DNA from 2 places in the Sutcliffiella sp. NC1 genome. Region 1 is predicted to be linked to the other one. Evidence: a T-box and tRNA genes for the amino acid it is inferred to sense, from the RefSeq annotation. Region 1 holds a T-box; the other holds one or more tRNA genes.
What was found. A T-box is a leader RNA that pairs with one kind of tRNA and senses whether it is charged. The one in region 1 lies ahead of thrS (threonine--tRNA ligase), so its partner is inferred to be a tRNA-Thr.
Positions count from the first base shown of each region.

Region 2: it has a tRNA-Thr gene. The T-box ahead of thrS (threonine--tRNA ligase) is inferred to sense a tRNA for this amino acid. The anticodon was not compared.

Region 1 covers NZ_CP115153.1:2,130,826-2,140,999, forward strand. Annotated here, with positions in the region: gene O1A01_RS11085 (FtsW/RodA/SpoVE family cell cycle protein) at 176-1,504, opposite strand; gene O1A01_RS11090 (PadR family transcriptional regulator) at 1,501-1,935, opposite strand; gene O1A01_RS11095 (sigma-70 family RNA polymerase sigma factor) at 1,939-2,487, opposite strand; T-box leader at 2,645-2,869, shown strand; T-box leader at 2,903-3,125, shown strand; T-box leader at 3,155-3,378, shown strand; gene thrS (threonine--tRNA ligase) at 3,429-5,372, shown strand; gene O1A01_RS11105 (VOC family protein) at 5,410-5,808, shown strand; gene O1A01_RS11110 (hypothetical protein) at 5,883-6,260, shown strand; gene O1A01_RS11115 (YybH family protein) at 6,276-6,644, shown strand; gene O1A01_RS11120 (sigma-70 family RNA polymerase sigma factor) at 6,776-7,336, shown strand; gene O1A01_RS11125 (hypothetical protein) at 7,311-8,408, shown strand; gene O1A01_RS11130 (hypothetical protein) at 8,535-8,747, shown strand; gene O1A01_RS11135 (hypothetical protein) at 8,836-9,246, shown strand; gene O1A01_RS11140 (hypothetical protein) at 9,315-9,503, shown strand; gene O1A01_RS11145 (hypothetical protein) at 9,611-10,054, shown strand; gene O1A01_RS11150 (GNAT family N-acetyltransferase) at 10,118-10,174, shown strand, end outside.
Region 2 covers NZ_CP115153.1:3,928,442-3,938,615, reverse strand. Annotated here, with positions in the region: rRNA gene O1A01_RS20540 (23S ribosomal RNA) at 1-682, shown strand, start outside; rRNA gene rrf (5S ribosomal RNA) at 799-915, shown strand; tRNA gene O1A01_RS20530 (tRNA-Val) at 925-1,000, shown strand; tRNA gene O1A01_RS20525 (tRNA-Thr) at 1,175-1,250, shown strand; tRNA gene O1A01_RS20520 (tRNA-Lys) at 1,436-1,511, shown strand; tRNA gene O1A01_RS20515 (tRNA-Leu) at 1,517-1,597, shown strand; tRNA gene O1A01_RS20510 (tRNA-Gly) at 1,611-1,685, shown strand; tRNA gene O1A01_RS20505 (tRNA-Leu) at 1,694-1,782, shown strand; tRNA gene O1A01_RS20500 (tRNA-Arg) at 1,801-1,877, shown strand; tRNA gene O1A01_RS20495 (tRNA-Pro) at 1,882-1,958, shown strand; tRNA gene O1A01_RS20490 (tRNA-Ala) at 1,986-2,058, shown strand; tRNA gene O1A01_RS20485 (tRNA-Met) at 2,081-2,157, shown strand; tRNA gene O1A01_RS20480 (tRNA-Ile) at 2,160-2,236, shown strand; tRNA gene O1A01_RS20475 (tRNA-Ser) at 2,254-2,346, shown strand; tRNA gene O1A01_RS20470 (tRNA-Met) at 2,434-2,510, shown strand; tRNA gene O1A01_RS20465 (tRNA-Asp) at 2,511-2,586, shown strand; tRNA gene O1A01_RS20460 (tRNA-Phe) at 2,752-2,827, shown strand; tRNA gene O1A01_RS20455 (tRNA-Thr) at 2,855-2,930, shown strand; tRNA gene O1A01_RS20450 (tRNA-His) at 2,956-3,028, shown strand; tRNA gene O1A01_RS20445 (tRNA-Gly) at 3,035-3,108, shown strand; tRNA gene O1A01_RS20440 (tRNA-Ile) at 3,114-3,190, shown strand; tRNA gene O1A01_RS20435 (tRNA-Asn) at 3,199-3,273, shown strand; tRNA gene O1A01_RS20430 (tRNA-Ser) at 3,277-3,367, shown strand; tRNA gene O1A01_RS20425 (tRNA-Glu) at 3,382-3,453, shown strand; gene O1A01_RS20420 (GNAT family protein) at 3,760-4,554, shown strand; gene glgB (1,4-alpha-glucan branching protein GlgB) at 5,066-6,961, shown strand; gene O1A01_RS20410 (glucose-1-phosphate adenylyltransferase) at 6,958-8,124, shown strand; gene O1A01_RS20405 (GlgC family sugar phosphate nucleotidyltransferase) at 8,149-9,171, shown strand; gene glgA (glycogen synthase GlgA) at 9,168-10,174, shown strand, end outside.

The DNA.
Region 1 (10,174 bases):
ATAAAGTAATACGATAAAAAAGCTCGAAGCGTATTGGCTCCGAGCTTTTTTGCGTGCTAATTTCATTGTTAAAGTGTCTGCTAATTACCGTGCGAAAAGCACTTCTAATTCAAATTTTGTACTTCAAAACCGAACCCGTTAAAATTTCTATAGTCTGCTTTTTGTTTTACGATTTTTATTCTATATAGGAGTAAGTTTGTATTATATCTTTTCTACGATACACACTTAAAATAAGCCCTAGTATAGCCGAATTGAATAGCAACATACTTCCTCCATAACTGATAAAAGGAAGAGAAAAGCTTACTATTGGCAATAGTCCAAGTCCCATAAAAATATTCCAAATTGTTGGAACGGAAATCAAGCTCGCGCCCCCAATTACTAACAGTCTTCCAAGTAGATCCTTTGTCTTAAATGCGTTTGTTGAAATTCTTCCTATAAAAAATAATAATAGAAGACAAAGGAAAATTCCAAACACCCAACCAAAAGAATAAACAAGATAAGGAAAAACAAAATCTGTAAAGGTGGCAGGTAAATTTTGAATGGTTAAATCGTTTGTAAATCCATTTCCGAACCACCCAGCTTGACTATAAATATTATTTAAAACCAAGTAAATCCAGCCACCTCCATTGGGGTCCTTTTCAGGGTGTAAAAATGCCAAAAGCCGTTCTGAAAAAAAGTGACTACCACGGGGAGTTAGAAGAACTGGAACAAGGAGGATTGTTCCAGTAACAACATTCGTGGTGATAATCTTTATTGCTAAATTTTTATGGACTTTTGAAAAACAAAACATGATGCATATACAAGAAATATACATTATCGTTAATGTAAAGTTTGGAAGCATCATATAGAAAATGATTGGTATCCAAAATAAGAAAAAGAGTAACATTTGTTTCTTCCGACTTTTAAAAGTATTTATACGATAAAGGATACCTATCCAAGCTAGAAAAAATAAAAATAATGTGCAGTGTGTCGAGTTTATTACAACTCCGGATACCTCAATATGGTTCATTGCCCCCATATTCATAACACCAAAAAAATATGTATATAGGAGTAAAAGAAATCCAAAACAATAAAGATAAGGCCAAAAACGGAGTAGCTTTCTATAGTCCAAAAACAAAAATGCAACGAGTACAAGTATACTAAGAGCTAACCAAATTGCTTGGCGTGTTACGAAATAGTTGTCTGGAATCGCTTCGTTCTCGAACGTCCATCCTGTTACTGGAAGAAAGCTAATAGCAGCAATAATCCCAAATAACAATAACAAAGGCCAATCCATTTTCGGTCGATGAAGTCGATTTAGATTTTCCCCTAGGTTAAATGGATTTCCCATTTCTTGAACAGCTTTTTCATCCGCTTCATCCTTTGAGATATCTCTTCTTTGGAAAGATTGACTTAACTCTTGTAAGTGGTAGGAGAGCTCCTTTTTTATCATTCCGTGTGCTTCCTTCGACTTAACTTTAGAAGTTACTTTATTGAGGAAGTCATCAAAATTAGATTTACTCATAATGATGCCTCCTCTAGCAAGTGTTTAAATGATAGTTTTTGATTGGGACTAGTCTGTTTGTAAGATGTTAAACATTTTTGACCTTTTGAAGTTAATGAATAATATTTTTTTCCTCCCTTCCATTCAGAGGTTATAAATCCTTTATTCTCAATTAAATGTAAAAGGGAATAAAGCTGTCCTTCATTGTTTTGAAAGGTAAGATCGTTGTGTTGGATAAGTTGAATAGAAAGGTCATAGCCTAACTTTCCTTCGTACTGTAATAATTCAAATAGTAAATATAAAGTTTCTCCCTTCCATGAATGGAGGTGAGTGGGTGATTGTTTTGCTCTTATAGCTTCTTTTACAGCAACTTTTCTTTCGTTAGAAAAGGAAAAATCTTTAAAGACATTTTTTTTCATTGAATTCTTTAAGTTAGAGAATAGGTTATCCATTTTTTATACCTCCTCTTCAATTTTACTTTTTACTAACTCTTTTGCACGTTTTAGTCTCGTTTTTAACGTATTTATATTCACACCCGTAACGTTACTAATCTCTGATAAGGTTAATTCCTCAAAGTAGTGGAGAAAAATTACCTCTCTAAACTTAATTGGTAAAGTCATCACTGCATTAACTAAGCTTGTTTCTTCATCCTTTTGAATGACAGCATCTTCTACTTGCTTTTCTTTTGATGGAATAAAATCAAGAATTTTTTCGTTTAAAGTTATTTTTCTATAGTGCCAGCTTCTTAAATAATCTTTACAGTGGTTACTTGCAATACGAAAAGCCCACGTTTTAATGGAGGATTGTTGTTTAAATGTATGTAATTTTTCGTAGCATTTAATTAGAACTTCTTGTGTTAAATCTTCCGCAACCGTTTGATTTTTTACGTATGTATAGACAAAATGTAAAATGTCGTCACTATAATCATTTATTAATTGATTGATAATATCTTCCTTGTTAGCTAAGCTTTCGATTGTTAGCGGCATTTGCCTTAATTCACTCATTTGCATTTTCACCTCTTCCTCCATTTTAGACGAAGCTAGCAGGTTAGTGGTTTGGAAATATGGAAGAAAATATATTTTTTAAAAGAAACTGAAATAACTAGTTGTGTTATGTAGGAATATATTGTAATATATATAAAAATCAAAAATAAGAGTTATTAAAAAAGCACGGATTAGGACATGGGTTACTTTTACGGTTTTCAGAGAGGGAAGAAATGCTGAGATCTTCCTAACGCAGGATAGTAGCTTACCGCCTTTGAGCTGTATTGGGGAATGAAAAGTATCCAATACCGAAATGCTACGTTACAGCACCAAAGCCATAAGCATAAATATTGTCTTGTGGGAAATTGGGTGGAACCACGGGTATAACAGACTCGTCCCTTGTGAGGGATGAGTCTGTTTTTTATTTTTTCAAAATACTAAAGCAATGAAAAGGGCATGAATTATTTTTACGGCTAACAGAGAGGGAAGAAAAAGGTGCGAGCTTCCTAGCGACGGAAAATAATTTACCACCTTCGAGCTGTATTGGGGAACTAAGTATCCAATATCGTCGATGCTACGTTACAGCACCATAGCCATAAGCGTTATAGTCTTGTGGGAAGTTGGGTGGAACCACGGGTAAATACAGACTCGTCCCTTGTGAGGGATGAGTCTGTTTTTTTATTTTTTAATAAAAGCGATGAAAAGGACATGAATTATTTTTACGGCTAACAGAGAGGGAAGAAAAAGGTGCGAGCTTCCTAGCAACGGAAAAATAATTTACCACCTTTGAGCTATATTGGGGAACTCAAGTATCCAATATCGTCGATGCTACGTTACAGCACTAGAGCCATAAGCATTATGTCTTATGGGAAGCTGGGTGGAACCACGGGTATTTACACACTCGTCCCTTTTATAGGGATGGGTGTGTTTTTTTATACATTATTTTAAAAGGAGTGACCATAATGGGAAACGTTGTGAAAATTAAGTTGCCTGACGGAAATATAAAGGAATTTCCAAAAGGGAGTACAGTGTATAGTGTTGCAGGGGCTATTAGCACAGGGTTACAAAAAAATGCTGTATTAGGAAAAGTAAATGGTCAATTAGTTGATTTATCCTTTCAACTTGAGGGGGATGTTGAACTTACAATTTTAACTTTCCAGTCAAACGAAGCGTTACAAGTTTTACGGCACACTGCAGCTCATGTTTTAGCACAAGCTGTAAAAAGATTGTATGGGAGTGTAAAGTTAGGGATAGGACCTGTTATTGATGATGGTTTTTACTATGATTTAAAGCTAGAAAATAGCTTAAGTTTAAACGATTTAATAGCAATCGAAAAGGAAATGCAAAACATTGTGAACGAAAACTTAACAATCAAAAGAATGGATGTTTCCTTTGAAAACGCTGAAAAATTGTTTAAAGAAATGGAGGAGCCTTTTAAGTTAGAGTTATTAAAAGAAATACCAGAAAGTGAAACAATTACTTTATACAAACAGGGGGAGTTTATTGACCTTTGCCGTGGACCTCATCTTCCTTCTACTGGACTTATGAAGGCATTTAAATTAACTCGTGTATCTGGAGCATATTGGAGAGGGGATAGTGAAGGTGAAGTTCTCCAAAGAATCTATGGCGTTGCTTTTCGAAAAAAGCAAGAATTAGACGAACATCTTCACTTTTTAGAGGAAGCAGCAAAGCGTGACCATCGCTTGTTAGGAAAACAATTGGAGTTATTTATGTTTTCTGAGGAAGCACCTGGTATGCCATTTTATTTACCAAAAGGACAAATCGTTCGAAATGAATTAGAAAGATTTTCTCGTGAAGTTCAAAATGGTGCGGAATACGATGAAGTTCGTACTCCATTTATGATGAATCAACAAATGTGGGAGAAGTCAGGTCATTGGGAACACTATCATGAAAATATGTACTTTTCTGACGTTGATCATACTAAATTTGCATTGAAACCGATGAATTGTCCTGGACATATGTTAATTTTTAAAAATAATTTATATTCTTATCGTGATTTACCGATTCGAATGGCGGAATTTGGTCAAGTTCACCGTCATGAATATAGCGGTGCATTAAATGGACTACTCCGAGTTCGTACATTTTGCCAGGATGATGCCCACATTTTTGTACGAGAGGATCAAATCGAAGACGAAATTAAAAAAGTCTTTTCTCTGATTGACAAAGTGTATCGTACTTTCGGGTTTGATTTTTCTGTGGAACTATCTACTAGACCGGAAGATTCTCTAGGTGATGACAATTTATGGGATCTATCGGAAGCAGCATTAAAAAATGTTTTAGAAACTTTAGGAGTCAATTATCAATTAAACGAAGGGGATGGAGCATTTTACGGACCGAAAATTGATTTTCACATTAAAGATGCTCTTAAAAGAAGTCATCAATGTGGCACAATCCAACTAGATTTTCAAATGCCAGAAAAATTTGATTTAAATTTTATTAATGCTAATAATGAAAAAGTCCGCCCAGTTGTTATACACCGTGCGATTTTTGGCTCGATTGATCGATTCTTTGGTATTCTAATTGAACATTTTGCAGGTGCATTTCCTGTATGGTTAGCACCTATACAAGTACAATTAATCCCAGTTTCACATGTTCATCTAGAATACTGCTTAAAGCTACAGTCCCAATTGAAACAATTAGGGATAAGGGTGAAGCTTGATGAAAGTAATGAAAAGTTAGGATATAAACTAAGAACTACACAGTTACAGAAGGTGCCATATATGTTAGTAGTAGGGGACAAGGAAGTAGAAAGAAATACTGTTAGTGTTAGGGAATATGGTCATAAACAATCGAAAAGTGTTGATCACGATATATTTATTAAGACGCTTTTAGAACAGATAAAAGAACGTAGTATTAATGGAAATGGAATCTCCGCAAAAGTTTAGTATAATGAAGTCAATATAAGAATTAGGAGCTGAAAATATGCAAAAAGTTACTCCCTTTTTAATGTTTCAAGGGCAAGCGGAAGAAGCAATGAATTTGTACACTTCTTTAATAGAGGATTCCGAAATTACAAGCATCACCCGGTACGGTGCAAACCAACCAGGAGATGAAGGAAGTGTCATGCAAGCATCTTTTTCGTTAAAAGGGCAAGAATTTATGTGTATCGATAGCAATATTAAACATGACTTTTCGTTTACTCCTTCCTTTTCGATTTTCCTCACATGTGATTCGGAACAAGAAATCGATGAGCTTTATGAGAAATTAATAGACGGAGGAGCACCTTTAATGCCACTTGGTGATTACGGGTTTAGTCAAAAATTTGGATGGATTAATGACAAGTATGGTGTATCTTGGCAGTTGAACTTACCAATTAATTAATGTTGTAGATAGCGTTATTCCTTTAGGATTAACGCTTTTCACATGTAAATAATAAAAATGGGAGAGTGGGTTCCATGCAGTTATCAGCAATATTTATTTTTGGACTCGTTTGGGGAGGACTAATGATCTATTTTTTTACACCTACTAGAAAAATAGAAAATGTCGATTTTAAAAAGGACTGGAATTTCCAGCATGCCTTTAAAGATAGTTTAATAAGCATTGGGCTACAAAAAAAGGCGGTGCCAGTTTTTCTAATGTTAGTCATTGCTGTACTAGCTATTTGGTCCTTTCACTCTCAACTTAAATGGCATAATGAAGCACATGGAGGCGGGGAAATGACTTATGATCCAACGGTACGAGCTGTTATATACATCGTTGGTTTCATTGTATATAGCACAATTTTATACTTGTACTTAGCATATAGGAGAGCTATGCTTTTGTTAAAAAAATGAAAGGGTGATATAAGAATGAGTTACAAGCAAGCATTAAAACAATACATAGAAGCTACCAACACTCATGACTTCAATAACGTAAAAACACACCTTCATGACCAAGCAGTTTTTTGGTTTACAAATAAAACATGCGCTTCCATGACCGAAATCCAACAATACTTTGAAAATGCTTGGGATACGATTAAAGAAGAAGTGTATACCGCGAAGGATGTAACATGGATTGCAACTTCAGATAGTTCAGCTACTTGTTTATACACCTATCATTATGAAGGCTACCACAATGGTAAGTTTGTTTCTGGGAGCGGACGAGCTACTAATATATTCATAAACTGTAACGGTGAATGGAAGCTTATACATGAACATTTGAGTAAGGGTGTAAAATAGGAAACTACTAATGCGTTAGTCTATGGAAGATTAACGCAATTTTTGTTGCAATAAAAGAATTATTATTCAGTATGCAACATTTATTACTATACAGTCGTCTAAAACTTAGATGTTAACATGGGGGCTAAAAGATGAAACCGAAAGATGGTTATCGAGAAAATGAAAATAGAGAACTCCTCGAGCTTTTAATGGATGAGTATGGAGACAGTATAAAGCGTCTTGCATATTCGTATACAAAAAATTGGGATATGGCCGAAGATATAACCCAAGAAGTGTTTATCACTTGTTACATAAAACTAGACGGATTTAGAGAAGAAAGTTCATACAAGACATGGTTATATAGAATTACTATTAATAAATGTAAAGACTTATTAAAAACGAAATGGTTACAAAATATCGTGCAAATAGATAAGTTTATGTCCTATTTTAAATCTAATTTAACCGTAGAGGAAGAAGTGGTGAAAAAGAACGAAGAAGAGGAACTTGCTGCGCTCATTTTTGAGTTACCGTTAAAATATCGTGAAATTATTATTCTATATTACTATGAACAATTAAAAATTAGGGAAATACATTCGTTAACAGGGTTAAACATAGAAACAATTAAGTCGAGGTTAAGAAGAGGGAAAAAGATGTTATATGATAAACTTTTGGAGGAGGAAGAAGAGTATGAGAAAAGATTTAAACAATCTTAAATCAATATTGAACAATACTATTTATGAAAATACTCATTTCAGTGAATCCTCAAAAAATAAAGTTCGTAAAAGAATAGACGGTAATCAAAGTGTTAAGTTTTATTATAAAATGAAACCGATTGTATCATTTATCGTTCTTTTTTCAATTACTGCATCACTAGTAACCTTTACTTTTAATATGGTGAACAATAAAGATGTAGTTGAGCATGAAAATTCTGCGTTAATAAAGTCTAACGGAAGTTCCAACTCTGACGCCAAAGATGTTGATGCAAATATAAATACCTCTAAAGAAATAAAAGAAAATATAGTTGCACATAACGCTATTAAGTCCTATCCGTACATAATATTTAATAACTACTACTATAAAAAAACAGACGAAGAAATTACAGAAGATCAGTTAGGGGAAATAATGGGAGAAGTAAAAAGAATAGGAGATTGGAATTTTAAAAAAGATGGCGATTCAAACGAAATCCCACCTGGGCGCTCGATCTATTCAGTAAAGGATAAAGATAAAAATGAATACATTGCAGCAAAAGGTGTAGTGTACAAAAATCAAACGAATATACCAGGGTATCTACTATTTAAAAAGGAAGAACCAGTTATTCACCCCGATCAAAGTTTAATATTAAATGCTAAGTCTGATCCGGAAGAAACAGAAATGGCATTTAAAAATGTGCAAAGGTTAGTGCCAAATATTTTAGGCTTACAAGAATTGGAGCAACAATACACACTTTCTTTCGTTTCATATTTAGAAGAGCACGGACCTGGTGTTAATCTTTATTATTCAGATAATAGTGATACCAATAATGTAATATATTTATTAGAATATAAAAACGGTTTGTTTCCTCATAACTCACGAATGGTTGAAAATCCAGACCCTAGAAATCCATGGGAACCTCCAGTTCTATCTGAGACATTTGAGCTTAACGGTTTTAACTGGGAATACTATGAAGATAAATATTATGACGACTTTTTCTTATTAGGTGAAAAAAATGGCTATATTTATGAAGTAACATTTCAGGGAGAATTCTCATTGGATGATTTAAAAGATATTGTAATGCAATTAAAATAAACGAGAAGTTTGGGTGCGTTGGGCCATAGCCTAACGCTTTTTTATGTAGGATTAAAAATCCATGGTACAATATGGATGGGTTACAATTTTAAATTATTTTAGCTTTATTAAAAAGGAGCGTAATTAATGCTAAATAAAATAAAGCAACTACCAGAAAAAACTTCATTTATTATGGGATTATCATTAATTCTATTAAGCGGAATCCTATTTTTTATCCTGTCTTTTGCCTTTACTTTAAGTTCCTGGATCGTATTGCTTATGGAGAGTGTTATGATTGGTTTCGGATTTATACTAATAATTAACGCTTCCATGAAAAGACATGCTCGTAATGATAGATAACTAGAAAGAACTACAAATAAAAGGAAACTTTTCGAATAGATGTCCGTATATATATTAAGGAAGCTATTACATTTAGCTGGAGGTAAAGATGAAAAAATTTATAACCTATCTAGGTTGGACCGTACTCTTTGGTGTTATTTTATACATCGGACATCAAATTCAAGTAAATTTACGTGAGGTAGGAAATAGTACTTATAATCTCGTTCCGTATGCTGTTTTTTTCACATGTTTTCCTGTCTTAGTTGGAATTTTGCTCCGTGCTTCAAAGTGGGTTAAGGAAATAAAAGAAGGAAGTAGATGGACATTCAATGTTCCTAAATTTCTCGGAATTTGTTTACCAGCTCTCTACATTTCATTTGTACCGCTTATTGCTTTAACTTCTGGTGGACAATATATCTTATTCTATTCAGAACTCGTATTGCTAGCTAATACGAATATAACCACGATAACCGGTCTAATAGGTGGGTATGTATTATTAGATTGTATAAGAAAAAAATAATGGACTTTATTCTATAATTTCATCTGATATAATAAATGAAATGTTAATAGTATCAGGTAGGTTAAATAATGAAAGTATATAAACTAAAATCACAGTTTAAAGGATATAAAAAAGGAACACAGTTTTATTTGATCTCGGAATCTGAATTCATCGGGGTTAAAGAGTTTGTATTAAGAACGAAAGATTTAACATCAAGTATATCACTCAGTGAAAGAGAGTTTCTTCAATACTTTGTTTTTATTAGAAGGATCAATTAAAAGCTTGTAATTATCATATTATGAAACTAAAAGTGCGTTATTCCAAAAAAAGGATTAGCGCTTTTTTTGTGGAATAAGTAAGCAACTATCCAAAAGGAGAAGATGCTATGAGAATTAACTATATGTTCTTTTTAGTCATTGTTGTTTGTACTGTATTATCAGGCTGTAGCAAAGAAGAACTAACTGAAACTGGTTTAGTTGCAAAAGAGTATTTAGATGAAAAAGGGTATAAAATTTTATCTTATGAACAACAAGTAGAAAGTTACCTATTAACGGAATCAAAATTAAAACAACCTCCGTACGATCTACAATGGAGCGTAGCTGGTAACAACCCAGAATCCTACTTTGATAAAACGGTGTATGTAGAGAAATTTATTGTAAAAGGTCATCCTTTAGATAATTGGGAAAGTAATGGTGTTAAATCAAAAGGAAAAGTATATGTTCATGTTTTTGTCGTCAATGGAGCGGTAGTAGGGGGAATATCCTACCCTGATATACCAGCAAGGCACGGAATGGTTGGTGCAGGGTATTCATTAGATGGTGAATCGTAAAAAGTTTTTATGTCACATCAAAAGCTCATTTGAAAGTGGCAAATCAAAAGGGGGGAATTTAACATGAGTTATGACCATAAACATAAAACAATCTCAACAGATAGACTAATTCTTAGACTG
Region 2 (10,174 bases), 1.8 Mb from region 1:
CGGGAGACAGTGTCAGGTGGGCAGTTTGACTGGGGCGGTCGCCTCCTAAAGAGTAACGGAGGCGCCCAAAGGTTCCCTCAGAATGGTTGGAAATCATTCGTAGAGTGTAAAGGCACAAGGGAGCTTGACTGCGAGACCTACAAGTCGAGCAGGGACGAAAGTCGGGCTTAGTGATCCGGTGGTTCCGCATGGAAGGGCCATCGCTCAACGGATAAAAGCTACCCCGGGGATAACAGGCTTATCTCCCCCAAGAGTCCACATCGACGGGGAGGTTTGGCACCTCGATGTCGGCTCATCGCATCCTGGGGCTGTAGTCGGTCCCAAGGGTTGGGCTGTTCGCCCATTAAAGCGGTACGCGAGCTGGGTTCAGAACGTCGTGAGACAGTTCGGTCCCTATCCGTCGTGGGCGTAGGAAATTTGAGAGGAGCTGTCCTTAGTACGAGAGGACCGGGATGGACGCACCGCTGGTGTACCAGTTGTCTTGCCAAAGGCATAGCTGGGTAGCTACGTGCGGACGGGATAAGTGCTGAAAGCATCTAAGCATGAAGCCCCCCTCAAGATGAGATTTCCTTTAGCATTATGCTAGTAAGATCCCTGAAAGATGATCAGGTTGATAGGTTCGAGGTGGAAGCGTGGCGACACGTGTAGCTGACGAATACTAATCGATCGAGGACTTAACCAATGTATATGAACGATACGAACTATCTTGATGAAAATATTATCTAGTTTTGAAAGAATAAAAAAACACTTGATTTTTTATGAAAAGTGAATATAATTATTCTTGTCACTTAATAATAGTCTGGTAATGATGGCGAAGAGGTCACACCCGTTCCCATACCGAACACGGAAGTTAAGCTCTTCAGCGCCGATGGTAGTTGGGGGCTGTCCCCCTGCGAGAGTAGGACGTTGCCAGGCTGTTATAACGGAGGATTAGCTCAGCTGGGAGAGCACCTGCCTTACAAGCAGGGGGTCGGCGGTTCGATCCCGTCATCCTCCACCATTATTATTTAACTAAACTAAATATGCCGGTGTAGCTCAGTTGGTAGAGCACGATCGAATACGCTTCGAAGGAATCACTTCAGCGCACAAATCGAGCTGCTACTTGAATAATCTTTCTGAGATTTGGGTGACGGCTATTAAAAAGAAGTAATGGTTTTAAATGCAAATTATATATGCCGGTGTAGCTCAGTTGGTAGAGCAACTGACTTGTAATCAGTAGGTCGTGGGTTCGACTCCTATCGCCGGCACCATTTATTAAGTGCCATTAGCTCAGTCGGTAGAGCACGTCGGAATTTGCTACGAAGCATAAGCTTCAGCGTACATGCCGAGCTGCTACTTGAATTAACATCCTGAGGCATGGACGTCTAAAGGAAACACTTCTTCGAATAGTATCATGCTTACAGTTGTATTAGACTTTAGGCAGAATAATAATTAAGTGCCATTAGCTCAGTCGGTAGAGCATCTGACTTTTAATCAGAGGGTCGAAGGTTCGAGTCCTTCATGGCACACCATCTACGCGGGTGTGGCGGAATTGGCAGACGCGCTAGACTTAGGATCTAGTGTCTTTGACGTGGGGGTTCGAGTCCCTTCACCCGCATAAGTAAATATTAGCGGAAGTAGTTCAGTGGTAGAACACCACCTTGCCAAGGTGGGGGTCGCGGGTTCGAATCCCGTCTTCCGCTCCACGAAAGTTGCCGGGGTGGCGGAACTGGCAGACGCACAGGACTTAAAATCCTGCGGTAGGTGACTACCGTACCGGTTCGATTCCGGTCCTCGGCACCATTTTTAAAAATAAGAATAGCGCCCGTAGCTCAATTGGATAGAGCGTTTGACTACGGATCAAAAGGTTAGGGGTTCGAGTCCTCTCGGGCGCGCCATTCACGGGAAGTAGCTCAGCTTGGTAGAGCACTTGGTTTGGGACCAAGGGGTCGCAGGTTCAAATCCTGTCTTCCCGACCAGATAACATTGTAATTGATTTAACTCATGGGGCCTTAGCTCAGCTGGGAGAGCGCCTGCCTTGCACGCAGGAGGTCAGCGGTTCGATCCCGCTAGGCTCCACTTATCTTTAATAAAATACTTTGGCGGTGTAGCTCAGCTGGCTAGAGCGTACGGTTCATACCCGTGAGGTCGTGGGTTCGACTCCCTCCGCCGCTACCAAAGGACCTTTAGCTCAGTTGGTTAGAGCAGACGGCTCATAACCGTCCGGTCGTAGGTTCGAGTCCTACAAGGTCCACCATGTATCATTCATAATTCGGAGGAATACCCAAGTCCGGCTGAAGGGATCGGTCTTGAAAACCGACAGGGGTGTTAAAGCCCGCGGGGGTTCGAATCCCTCTTCCTCCGCCATATTATATTTATCATTCAAGAAATTATATCGTTCGAATGATGAAAAATGGCTACTTTAGAAAAAGAATATGTAGTAATTTTTATCGTCGCGGGGTGGAGCAGTCCGGTAGCTCGTCGGGCTCATAACCCGAAGGTCGCAGGTTCAAATCCTGTCCCCGCAACCAGGTCCCGTGGTGTAGCGGTTAACATGCCTGCCTGTCACGCAGGAGATCGCGGGTTCGATTCCCGTCGGGACCGCCATTATAAAAATTAATATTTAGGCTCGGTAGCTCAGTCGGTAGAGCAACGAGCAAAGCATCATCGAAATTACTACGAGTTGTACTCGTCGAGAGGCTTCTTGAATAGTCTTCCTGAGACGAGGACAATGGATACGAAAGACAAAGTTTAGGCCCGAAAATATTAAATGGCTCGGTAGCTCAGTCGGTAGAGCAATGGACTGAAAATCCATGTGTCGGCGGTTCGATTCCGTCCCGAGCCACCATTTAAATTATTATTATAAATCTTAAATGCCGGTGTAGCTCAGTTGGTAGAGCAACTGACTTGTAATCAGTAGGTCGTGGGTTCGACTCCTATCGCCGGCACCATCAATATTTTTTGTACATTACCATGGCGGTTGTGGCGAAGTGGTTAACGCACCAGATTGTGGCTCTGGCACTCGTGGGTTCGATTCCCATCAATCGCCCTTTATGCGGGTGTAGTTTAATGGTAAAACCTCAGCCTTCCAAGCTGATGTCGTGGGTTCGATTCCCATCACCCGCTCCATTTAGGGGCCTATAGCTCAGCTGGTTAGAGCGCACGCCTGATAAGCGTGAGGTCGATGGTTCGAGTCCATTTAGGCCCACCATATTTTATTCCACCATAGCTCAGCGGTAGAGCATTCGGCTGTTAACCGAAGGGTCGTAGGTTCGAATCCTACTGGTGGAGCCATTTGGAGAAGTACTCAAGTGGCTGAAGAGGCGCCCCTGCTAAGGGTGTAGGTCGGGTAACCGGCGCGAGGGTTCAAATCCCTCCTTCTCCGCCAGCTATATGAAATTTGGCCCGTTGGTCAAGCGGTTAAGACACCGCCCTTTCACGGCGGTAACACGGGTTCGAATCCCGTACGGGTCATCTAAACAGTAGTCTATAAGACTACTGTTTTTTCTTTTGCTAGGAAACTAAAAAAATTGTAACTTTGTAGTGAACAGTATAACCTATTTGTCTCTTCTAGGACGAGCGCATAAACCAACTGCAAATTTTCTGTTACGTCCATATGACATAGCAACTCGAATTATCCTAGTTACCACTGCATTTCGTTTCCTCTTTCCCTTTGTTTAAAATGGTTGATTCTATCCATATTTCTATAGTTTGTTATAATAAATATAGTTACACAACTAGATCGACATCTTACTCTTTTAAGTAGGAAGTGAATTTAAGATGTTACCTTTTAATCTATCAAAACAGCTAGAACTCTCCGAAATTAATATGGTTACCTCACGATTACGTGCCCTTCAACAAATATCTAATAACGAATTAGGTGTAAATATTACTCAATTTGGCAATGCAACTGCCTTTTCAATTAATGGTATACCTGGTCCAGCTTACAATACAGTGAAAGGATTAACAGATGCAGAAGAACATCTTTTAGATGAAATCTTTTTCCATTATGCCGCGAAAAAAATTCCAATACAACTAGAGATAGTACCTGGACATGTAAGCTCACGACTGTTATCCAAACTTCCAAACTACGGAGTTTCTCACAAAGATTTTCATACTACATTGTTTAGTTCTGGGTCAAAGCCAACTATTCATAAGTTAAATAGCCATGTAAACATTACTGAATTAACCGTTGAACAGTTTCATCTATATGGAGAAATTTATGTAAAAGCTTTTAACATGCCAACTTCTTTTAAAGAAGCAGTAAGTGGAAACAACATAATATTGCATGGTTTAGAAGGTTGGAAATTTTATTTGGCCACTATTGAAGAAAAGCCAGTCGGAGTAGGAGTATTACATATACATCATCATGTTGCAACTTTAGCTGTAGCCGCTACACTTCCAGAAAAGCGTGATAAGGGTATACATACTAGCTTAATATATGAACGCATATATGATGCTTTAGGTAGTGGTGCTCAATTAATATGTGGACAAGCTAAGTATGGAAGTGTTAGCCATTATAATATGCACAAGTTGGGCTTACAAGTAGCTTATACGAAAGCTCTATGGTCCTAATATAAAAATAATGTACTATCCTTCCATCTAAGTATCGTTTGGAGAAAGTATAAGATAATACAACACCTAACATTTATACAAGAATCTTAATTTTATGGTTTACTTTTATATATAGTATGTAAATGCAAAAAGCTCGTTTATTACGAGCTTTTTTTTTGCAAGTAAATTAAGAAAATGGTGGCATTAAGTTTTCACAGTATAAAAATAGGTCAAAATATACAATAAGAAACTATTATTCCACAAAAATTTTTCCATTTAACATAAAAACATATCGACAGGTTTCTACAAAATGCTACTCGTTTGTGAAATTTGTGAAAACGTTAGCACGAGTAATAAAAAAATGTGTTCGTTCTAGTAGAAGCATTGAAAGCGGTTAATTTCTTCTGCAGCTTTCGACAATAATTTTATTATTTAAAATTTTGTAAAAACATGTCTACAAAAATAATTATACAGTTGTCAGAAAACTATTTATCATAATTAGTAGGAAACATTATGAAGGAAGGGTGAAGAAATGCTTGTCGCTACTCCAACAGATTATCAGTTGCACTTATTTCATGAAGGAACATACTACAAAAGCTTTGAATTGTTTGGTTCACACATTGTAAAGAAAAGAAGAAAGTTAGTAGGTACTAGATTTACTGTTTGGGCACCAAATGCTAAAAATGTTAGATTGATTGGTTCCTTCAACAATTGGAATGGATCTAGTAATGAATTAGAAAGGTTGAATAAGGAAGGTGTTTGGACAATACTCATTCCAGATGAGGACTTGAGTGGACATCTTTATAAGTACGAAATAGTCACACAAACTGGTGAGATTTTACATAAAGCAGATCCGTACGCTTTTTATTCAGAAGTGCGACCAAATACTGCCTCTATCGTCTATCCATTAAACGGCTATAAATGGAAGGATGCAAATTGGCGACGTAAGAAAAAAAGACAATCTATATATGAAAAGCCATTGTTTATATATGAGCTACATCTTGCATCTTGGAAAAAGAAACAAGATGGTTCTTTGTATAATTACGAGGAATTGGCAGATGAATTAATACCGTACGTTAAAGAAATGGGTTATACCCACATAGAATTATTACCATTAGTTGAACATCCATATGATCGTTCGTGGGGATATCAAGGTACTGGCTATTACTCTGCAACAAGTCGGTATGGAACTCCACATGAACTGATGATGTTTATTGATAAATGTCATCAAGAAGATATAGGAGTCATTCTTGATTGGGTTCCAGGGCATTTTTGTAAAGATGCACATGGATTATATATGTTTGATGGTACTCCAACATTTGAATATGCTGCATATAACGATAGAGAAAATGAGGTATGGGGAACAGCAAATTTTGATTTAGGAAAAACGGAGGTTCAGAGCTTTCTAATCTCCAATGCGATCTTTTGGATGGAATATTTCCATGTAGATGGCTTCCGTGTGGATGCAGTAGCAAATATGCTGTTTTGGCCTAATTCGGATGAGCTCCATGCAAATCCTTTTGCGATAAATTTTTTAAAGAAATTAAATGAAGCAGTATATGAATTTGATTATAGTGCGTTAATGATTGCTGAAGATTCAACAGATTGGCCCCTAGTAACAAAACCAACCTCTGTTGATGGATTAGGTTTTAATTATAAGTGGAATATGGGTTGGATGAACGACATGTTATCTTACATGATTCTATCGCCTGAACAACGTAGAAATCATCATAATAAAGTCACTTTTTCCCTCCTTTATGCATTTTCAGAAAACTTTATTTTACCCTTATCTCACGATGAAGTAGTTCATGGTAAACGATCTTTACTAAATAAAATGCCAGGTGACTACAGTGAGAAATTTGATCAATTAAGGCTTTTTTATGGATATTATATGACTCACCCTGGCAAAAAATTATTATTTATGGGAAGCGAGTTCGGTCAATGGGATGAATGGAAAGACCAAGATCAATTAGATTGGGTGTTAATGGACGAATTTAATACCCATAAACAGATGCAAATATTTATGAAAGATTTAATTAAAACATATACTGAAACACCAGCTTTGTTTGAGAAAGACCATGAGCAAGATGGCTTTGAATGGATTGATGCTAATAACTCTGATCAAAGTATTTTTAGTTTTATACGTAAAGGAAAAAAAGATGATGAATTTGTCATTATTTTATGTAATTTCACGAAAGAGCAATACGTAGATTATAAAATTGGAGTTCCTGAACTTACTAACTACGAAGAATTTTTCACTAGTAGTCGAAGTGAGTATGGAGGTTCGAGTAGTTTACAAAGCAAAGAATCATCTTCAGTAGAAGGAGAATATCATGGAAAGCCGTATCATATGTTGGTCGATATTGCACCATTTGGTTTTAGTATGTGGAGGCCGAAGAGAAGACGATGGGAGAGAGGGAATTCATGAAAATGAAAAAAAGTTGTGTAGCAATGTTGTTAGCGGGTGGAAAGGGCAGTCGTTTGAGCTCACTAACAAAACAAATAGCAAAACCTGCAGTTCCGTTTGGTGGAAAATACCGTATTATCGATTTTACGCTAAGTAATTGTACAAATTCTGGAATCGATACGGTTGGCATATTAACGCAATATCAACCTTTAGAGCTCCATTCCTATATTGGAATTGGAAGTGCATGGGATCTTGACCGACGAAATGGTGGGGTAACTGTTCTTCCCCCATACAGTGAATCAGCAGGAGTGAAATGGTATACAGGTACTGCTAGTGCAATATATCAAAATATGAATTACTTAAAGCAGTATGATCCTGAGTACGTTTTAATATTATCAGGAGATCATATTTACAAAATGGATTATGCAGAAATGCTTGATTTCCATATAGAAAAAAATGCAGATGTATCAATATCTGTTATAGAGGTTCCATGGGAAGAAGCGAGTCGTTTTGGAATTATGAATACGAATGATCAACAAGAGGTTATTGAATTTGATGAGAAGCCAGCACAACCGAAAAGCAATTTAGCTTCAATGGGGATATATATATTTAAGTGGTCGATTTTAAAAGAATATTTAGAAATGGATGACCGGAATCCAGAATCTAGTCATGACTTCGGAAAAGACGTTATCCCACTGCTACTTGAAGAAAAAAAGAAATTAGTTGCCTATCCTTTTAAAGGGTACTGGAAAGATGTAGGTACTGTTAAAAGCTTATGGGAAGCTAATATGGATTTGTTAGAAGATGGCTGTGGACTGAATTTATTTGACCACGATTGGCGTATTTATTCCGTTAATCCTAATCAGCCCCCGCAATTTATTGCTTCATATGCCGAAGTAAATGATTCTTTAGTAAATGAAGGCTGTTTTATTGAAGGTAAAGTAGATCATTCCGTACTATTTCAAGGGGTAACGCTTGGGAAAAATAGTATTGTACGCTCATCGGTGATTATGCCAGATGCGCAAATAGGGGAAAACGTTTATATAGAACGTGCAATTATTCCTAGTGGGTTAGTCATTCCAGATGGAACAGTTGTAGCACCAGAAAAATACGAAGAAGAAATTATTTTAGTTACGGAAGAATTAGTAGAAGAAGGAATTACAAAAGTTTCAAAGCTAACTTAATTTGACTGTATAGGGGGATGTGGAATGAATCAATCAATGTTAGGGATTATAGATGCAACTGCACAGAAAGAAGAAATTCAAGATTTAACAAGTAACCGCTCATTAGCGGCGGTTCCAATTGGAGGACGGTACCGTTTAATCGATTTTGTTTTATCCAATATGGTGAATTCTGGGATACAAAGTGTTGCGATATTTCCTCGCTATCAATATCGCTCTTTAATGGACCATCTTGGGTCAGGAAAAGAATGGGATTTAAATAGAAAAAGAGATGGACTATTCTTTTTTCCAAGTTCTGAAAAGGAATTATTAAATGGAGTAGGTTCATTTCATCAGTTCAGATCGAATATTGACTTCTTTCTAAGAAGTAAGCAAAAATACGTTCTCATTACGAATAGTCATACAGTTTGTAATATTGATTATAAGAAAATATTAGAGCGTCATCTGGAAAATCAATGTGATATTACGCAAGTGAATCAAAAAGGGAAAATGTTAGATATGTTCATACTTGAAAAAGATTTACTAATTAAACTGTTCTCTAATAAAGATTCAGGTTATCGAAATATTATGGATGTAGTAAAGGATCATAATCATAATTTAACAGTATGTGATTATGAGCATAACGGATATGTTGCAGTAGTAGATTCTATATCAAACTATTATTCTCACAGTCTCTCTCTATTAAATCCTAACATTTGGAAAGAATTGTTTCTACGTAATCGTCCAATTTATACGAAAGTAAAGGATGAGGCTCCAACTAAATATTCGAAAGATGCATATGTGAAAAATTCCTTAATTGCAAATGGCGCAATTATTGAAGGACATGTGGAAAACTGTATCGTCTTCAGAGGAGTAAAAATTGAAAAGGGTACAGTAGTTAAAAATAGTATTATTATGCAAAAAAGTGTCATAAAGGAAAATAGTGTTTTAGACAATGTTATTTTGGATAAAGATGTAAGAGTAGAACCAAAAACAATTTTAATTGGAAAAGTAGCTGAGCCGTTAGTATTGAAAAAAGGAACAGTACAAGGAGCGCTGATGAACTCGTGAACGTTTTATTTGTCGTATCAGAGTGTGTCCCTTTTGTAAAATCAGGGGGGCTTGGTGATGTATCAGGTGCGTTACCGAAAGAATTAAAAAATTTAGGGACAGATGTCAGGGTAATACTTCCTAAATACGGGCAAATTTCTCCTGAATATAAAGACAAAATGGAGAATATTGGGGTTATTTATATACAAGTTGGCTGGCGTCGACAATATTGTGGAATTGAAAGGTTAATAGTAGATGACGTTACGTATTACTTTATCGATAACGAATATTATTTTAATAGGGATTCTTTGTATGGTCATTTTGATGATGGAGAACGTTTTTCTTTCTTTTGCCGAGCAGTATTAGAAATTATACCTGTTATATCGTTTATTCCTGAAGTAATCCATTGCCATGATTGGCATACCGGAATGGTTAATTTCCTTTTGGAAAATGAATATAAATATGATGTTAGATATAAGGATATTAAAACTGTCTTTACTATTCACAATTTACAGTTTCAAGGCATTTTTCCACAACATATTTTAGGTGACTTATTAGGCTTAGATAACCGTTACTTCACTACAGAACAATTAGAGTTTTATGGCAATGTTAACTTTATGAAAGCTGCACTAGTTTCTTCGCATGCGATAACAACTGTAAGTCCAACGTATAAAAACGAAATACAAACCGAATTTTTTGGAGAAAGATTAGACGGTGTATTAAGGGAAAAGTCCCATCTATTAGAGGGAATAGTAAACGGAATAGATGAGGAAGTTTATAACCCGTTAAATGATCCAGTTATTGTAGCAAACTATTCTGTTCAACATACTGAGCCGAAATATGTAAATAAACAGCATCTACAAAAAATATGTCAATTACCCATACGACCAGAAGTTCCAGTCATTTCAATGGTAAGCCGTTTAACAAAGCAAAAAGGTTTAGATTTAGTAAAACATGTTTTTCATGAGGTGCTAGAAGAAGATGTCCAATTTATCGTTCTAGGGACGGGAGAAGATGAATTTGA